One region of the Paenibacillus sp. B1-35 genome, then DNA from elsewhere that is predicted to be linked to it. Evidence: predicted binding sites of a transcription regulator. Region 1 holds the regulator's gene; the other holds the start of a gene.
What was found. Region 1 encodes Rex, which represses fermentation and respiration genes when NADH is low (regulators of the CRP and FNR family bind a similar motif). Its sites were predicted from a motif close to TTGTGAAATATTTCACAA; they were not measured.
Positions count from the first base shown of each region.

Region 2: the regulator Rex is predicted to act here: its motif matches at 1,572-1,589, upstream of ACQ5BJ_RS18130 (cytochrome ubiquinol oxidase subunit I).

Region 1 covers NZ_JBCHVJ010000001.1:1,241,291-1,244,504, forward strand. Annotated here, with positions in the region: gene ACQ5BJ_RS05200 (DUF5590 domain-containing protein) at 1-296, opposite strand, end outside; gene ACQ5BJ_RS05205 (amidohydrolase) at 312-1,622, opposite strand; gene ACQ5BJ_RS05210 (redox-sensing transcriptional repressor Rex) at 1,619-2,266, opposite strand; gene dinG (ATP-dependent DNA helicase DinG) at 2,283-3,214, opposite strand, start outside.
Region 2 covers NZ_JBCHVJ010000005.1:332,803-336,016, forward strand. Annotated here, with positions in the region: gene ACQ5BJ_RS18130 (cytochrome ubiquinol oxidase subunit I) at 1-1,387, opposite strand, end outside; gene ACQ5BJ_RS18135 (ABC transporter permease) at 1,759-2,451, opposite strand; gene ACQ5BJ_RS18140 (ABC transporter ATP-binding protein) at 2,444-3,214, opposite strand, start outside.

The sequences.
Region 1 (3,214 bases):
ATTGGGTTTACCTTATCCGGGAGCACCCAAATCATATGTTCCTGACCTTGCTCGTCAGTGCCCCGAACCGTATATACAACTTGATCCCAAACCCCCTTCTCCACTTCAGTCACACTTGCAAGCTTAACAGCCTCATTCGCCCGTTTCACAATTTCCGCTTCTTTTACTCGCTCATCCTTATTAATATATTGCACATACTGATAAGAGGCGAAGAACAATCCGACTAGAAACAAGAGAACGAGTACCGGTATCAGCCATTTCCAATGCGATCTCCGGCGTACGCGTCTTCTCTGCATGAACTCTCCTCCTGCCTATCTTGCAAGCAAGCTCTCAAAGCATTGCTGCGCCTCATGAAGGATTCGTTCCTCATCCATCGTCAGGCATTCGCCATTCTTCACAACCTGCTTTCCATCAACCCATACATGCTTGACATCCTTGGCAGATGCCGAGTATACAACATGGGATACCAAATCCGTATGAGGCATAAAGTGAGGCTGATCAATATCAACTGCAACAAAGTCAGCCTTCATTCCCACTTCAAGCGCGCCAATATCGTCAACACGAATTGTCTTCGCACCATAGATTGTTCCCATGCGCAGTGCCTCTGCTGCAGGAATAGCAGTCGGATCACCGGACACGCCTTTATGGATCAGGGCGGCGAGTCGAATTTCTTCAAACATATCAAGGTTATTGTTGCTTGCCGGTCCGTCGGTACCAAGTGATACTACAACACCTGCACGAAGCAGCTCAGTTACGCGAGCAACGCCGCTCGCCAGCTTCAAGTTGCTGCCTGGATTGTGAGACACCGCCACATTATATTTCGCAAGCGTTTCTATTTCCTCATCTGTCAGATGAACACCATGAGCGACGAAGGAAGGACGTGAGAAGAAGCCAAGCTTCTCGAGATGCGCTACCGGACGCATTCCATAATCCTTCACATTTTGCTCTACTTCAGCTTTCGTTTCTGACATATGAGTATGAAGCGGCAAATCTAAATCATGCGCAGCCTGAACAAAGCTCTCGATAAAGGATGGCGGGCAAGTATACGGCGCATGTGGCGCCAACAGTGTACGAATGCGGCCATTTGCCTTCCCGTTCCAATCCTTCGCGAACTGGATCGCTTCATTCAACTTCTCCCGCTGTACATCCTCCGGACACAAGCCAATCGCTCCGCGCATGAGTGATGCACGGATTCCAGATTGCTCACTTACCTTTGCCACTTCATCCATGTAATCATACATATCAACAAATGTTGTCGTACCGCCCTTCAACATTTCAACAACCGACAACGCCGTTCCCCAGTACACATCCGTAGCGGTAAACTTACCTTCCATCGGCCACATTTTCTCCTGCAGCCACGTTTGAAGCGCAAGGTCATCACCATATCCGCGCAGCAAAGACATCGCAGCATGTCCATGTGTATTCACAAGTCCTGGAATAAAGAACAATCCCTTGCCATCAATGATTTCTGCACCTTCAGTTGTGTATTGCTCAGGCAAATCAGCTCCCAGATGAACGATGCGATCATTTTCCACGACCATGAATCCATGGAAGGAGGATTGTTTCGCAGTTGGAGACAAGTCGGCAAATATGCCGTTTTTAATAATGATTCGATGTGTCATTCGGCAGGTACTTCCTTTCCATTATCAGATAAATAATACGCCAAACTGAACAAGTCCGTCGTGAAGTCGGCTGTATGAACCCGAATATTCGGCGGCACTCTCAAGATGACAGGCGCGAAATTCAAAATGGCTTCTACCCCGGCCTCTACAAATTGATCCGCAACATGCTGTGCTTCCGTAGCCGGCACCGTAATGATTCCGATGCGAATTTGCTTTTCACGAACCGTAGGAATGAGATCAGACATGGGCTGAACTTTCAAATTGTTAATCTCAGTGTTAATTTTGGACTCCTGAGCATCGAACACAGCAACAATTTTCATATTATCTTTCAAGTATACGGTGTAGTTGCAAAGGGCGTGCCCTAATTTACCTGCGCCGACAAGTCCAACAGGTATTACCTGATCGAGTTTTAAAATATGCCGAATTTGTTGAATAAGATACGATACATCATACCCGATACCCTTGCGGCCGAAGTCGCCGAAGTATGCCAAGTCCTTTCGAATTTGGGCAGGATTCAAGTTCAGCTTCTGTCCCAAATCTTGAGATGAAACTGTGAGCACTTCACGCTGCTTCAATTCTAATAGGTGACGTAAATATACGGGTAAGCGCCGAACGACAGCTTCTGATATTTTTAGTGCTTTCATCCTAAAAAAGCTCCTCTCATCGCTCTCCAATACCTCTTTGATTATGGTCTAGCCACGTATCTATACGTGGTACAAGTTGTTCTGTTGCCATATGCTCCATTTTTGGACCAGGCAGCGAGTAAAGAAAGTGTTTGCCATAGCTTGTCTCAATAACCCGGGTGTCATAAATGATCACAATCCCTTTGTCCTGCGTTGTGCGCACGAGACGACCGAATCCCTGCTTGAACCGGATAACAGCCTGCGGTACAGAATATTTGCGGAACGGATTTTGATTCATCCGCTTCAAGCGATCGCATTTTGCTTCCACTAACGGGTGATTCGGCGGCTGGAAAGGAAGTCGTACAATCGCCAGACAGGTCAGCGCATCTCCCGGAATATCTACTCCTTCCCAAAAGCTGCTTGTCCCAAGAAGCACCGAGTTCGGCTGTTCTCGGAACCTTCGTGTCAGCTTGCTTCGATTGCCGCTGTCAATTCCTTGTCCCAGCACTTGAATGCCATGGAGGCTTAGCGCTTCCTTTAGCGGCTCATATACATCCCGCAGCATGCGATACGATGTGAATAATACAAGCATTCGTCCCTCTGTCACCTTAGCTACATCGGCCAGTGACTGCATCAGCGTCATATTAAACTTAGCGTCTGACGCCCCCTTTACGCTCGGAAAGTCACGCGGAATGACTACAAGCGCTTGTTCACGGTAGTTAAATGGTGACGGAAGGATCACGGTGTTCAAGCGCCCATCCCGTTCTGCATCCTTCAAGCCCAATTGTTCGGCCACGAACTGGAACGATTTATCGACAGACAATGTTGCTGATGTCAGAATGACACTCTTCTTCGGCTCAAAGAAATAACGCTTCAGTGCCTCACTCACATCAACAGGGACGGCATACATTTGCATCGATTTATGCTTATATTGGAGATTTCCTTCCATCCAATATACCGTATCCGCAT
Region 2 (3,214 bases), on a different contig from region 1:
GTCCCTCCTGATCAAACGGATCATTCGAATGCTCGTCCTTCATGACTTCATTCGGACCCTTTTTGATTACACGAACGAACAAATAGACAAGCACGATAGCAAGCACAGTGTAAATTGTCGAGAACGCGATGAGCGAGAATAGCACCTGACCGCCCGACACACTCGGCGATATACTGTCTTCTGTACGCATGAGACCGAATACTGTCCATGGCTGTCGACCAATTTCTGTCATAATCCAGCCTGCTGTATTCGCAATGAACGGCAACGAAATTGCATAGAGCATGAAGCGCATAAACCACTTATTTGGATTGTCCAGCTTCTTGCGCGCTGCCAAGTACCATCCATACATGCCAAGCAGAATCATCAATGTTCCGGCAAGAACCATGATGCGGAAACTCCAGAATGTTGTCTTCACTGGTGGAATGTAATTGCCTGGGCCATACGACTGTTCATATTCCGCTTGCAATTCCTTCATCCCGCGGACTTCACCGGAGAATTTACTATAAGATAGAAAGCTAAGCAAGTATGGAACTTTGAATTCCATGCTGTTCTCTTGCTTATCTGTATTGATTGCTGCAAATACCGTCCATGGAGCAGGGTCGTCACTTGTTTCCCACAAGCCTTCGCTCGCCGCCATCTTCATTGGTTGGGTATGCATCAAATATTGTGCCTGCTGGTGACCGAAGACCGCAACCAAAATGGATGAGATCGTAGCCACGATAACACCAATCTTGAACGATTTTTTGAAGAAAGGAACGTCCTGCTTCTTCAGCAGTTTATAAGCACTCACCCCTGTAATCAGGAATGCGCCTGTCGCGAATGCACCGAATACGGTATGTGGGAATTCCACAAGCAACTGCCCGTTCGTCAGAAGCGCGAAGAAATCGTTCATTTCTGCACGGCCGTTGTTAATCGCGTAACCGACCGGACGCTGCATGAAAGAGTTCGCCGCCAAAATCCACAAGGCAGACAGCGTTGTACCGATGGCAACTAACCAGATGCACAAGCAGTGCACCTTTTTCGATAAACGATCCCACCCAAATATCCATAAGCCGATGAACGTTGACTCCATAAAGAATGCCAGTAATGCTTCAATTGCAAGCGGAGCACCGAACACGTCCCCGACGAAGCGAGAATAGTTCGACCAGTTCATCCCGAACTGGAATTCCTGAATAATACCTGTTACGACACCAACTCCAAAGTTAATGAGGAACAGCTTCCCCCAGAACTTCGTCATCTTCTTGTATTCTTCATTTCCCTTTACAACATACATCGTCTCCATCATTGCGATCAGCAATGCGAGACCAATCGATACTGGTACGAAGAAGAAGTGAAAAATTGTCGTCGATGCAAACTGAATGCGCGATAATAAGATCGTATCCCACATATCGTTGTCCTTCCACCTTTCTATTTATACTCTCATTTCTATGTTGAATAGGCTGTAATGCCTCGTCGAACACGGGATCAATGATGTTCATTACATGTTCCAGTTGTATTCTGTCAGATGCGGGATCGCTGAAATGTGATATTAATCACAATTTTAAAGCAATAACTTGATCAAAATAAGAACATTGTGTCAAATTTCACAATTCTGTCGAAAAAAAGTGAAAAAAAGAAGAAAAAAGGCATTGAGCCTTCTTTCCTCTTTACAAGCAGCTTATAATGTGCTGCACCTTTTTTCCATTTCGATTCTGAAATTTGTCACGGTTTATCACGTGTCACAACGCTGCCACATCATGGTTTTGAGTGATTCTGGGCTTATTTGTATAGGTCGATCGTATCGATCTTGCAAATAGTCAAATAGGCTATTCCTACACCAATTACCGCAAATGCGAATGGTACCGCGAGAATGGACCACAGCGTCATCCCGCCATTATTCGAGCATAATATTGCTGCAATGAGGATAGAACTCGTAATGGTCGCCACCGATGAATATTTGCGCATACCGAACCATAACGGAATGAGACTTAAGCAGCTTGCTGCTAAGGCACTAATGACACTGCTTGCCACATGATGCGTCAGAACGCCTATCGTCGCAGTACCTGCCACTGTATGTGCGTAGGAGTTGTACAAGAGGAATCCGCACATTAGGACAATATTCGACAGTATCATAGATATGAACGTGTATAGCACAACAATAATCAGCTTGGCTGTTATCATTCTTTTCCGCGGAATCGGGTACATGAACATGACCGTGATAGACTTGCTTTTAAATTCATCAATAACCATTCGGCTCAGCAGTGCGGAAGCTGTAATAATGAAGGCTATCTTTACAAACGTATCGATGAGATTGAATACGTCTGACACACCCTTGAACGCTTTATCACCAGCATCCGCCCCATAGATTCCTAGCATAATAAAGAGAAAAATACCAATCGTGATATAAATGGCCGTACGAATATAGGTGCCGAAGCGAAACTTCTGGAGTTCCAATCGAATGAGCTTATTCATGAAGCGCCCCCCCATTCAGTAACTTCATAAAATAATCCTCCAAGGAATGGTGCTTCTTATGCACGGACTCTACAGAGACGTCATTCATGACAAATGCCTTGGTGATATCCTGTTGAGAGACACCCCGTTGATAAATTCGAATCAATCGATTGTCGATGATACGGAAATTTGAAACATGCATGGTCTCTTCCAGCACGTAAGCTGCCTTATTCGCATGATCTGTCACAACTTCAATGAATTCGGATTGCTGGGCACGAACCCGCTCCATCGATACCTCCTCCAGCAGGACGCCATGGTTGATAACCCCAATCGTGTCGGCTATCAGCTCCATTTCCCCTAAAATATGACTGGATATCAAGATTGTGATGCCGAACTCATGCGACAGCTTCTTGAATAGGTCGCGAATTTCCTTAATGCCAATCGGATCCAACCCGTTGATAGGCTCGTCGAGAAGCAGCAGCTCCGGCTTTACCGTTATAGCCCGAGCAATGCCCAGACGCTGCTTCATTCCTAAAGAAAAATCTTTCACGGACTTGCGTTCAATACCGCGCAGCCCTACGAGATCCAGCGCTTCGCCAATCGCCTTCTTGTTATGATAGCCCATATATTCACAATGAAGCTCCAGATTCTCTTGAGCAGTAAGCCTTTCATAGAAAATGGGCTGCTCAATAATGGTTCCCATGCGTGCCAGCAGGGAATAAGACGAAGGGGTCAGCTTCTCACCAAACATCTCAATCTCACCGCTCGTCGGCTGAATGAGGTT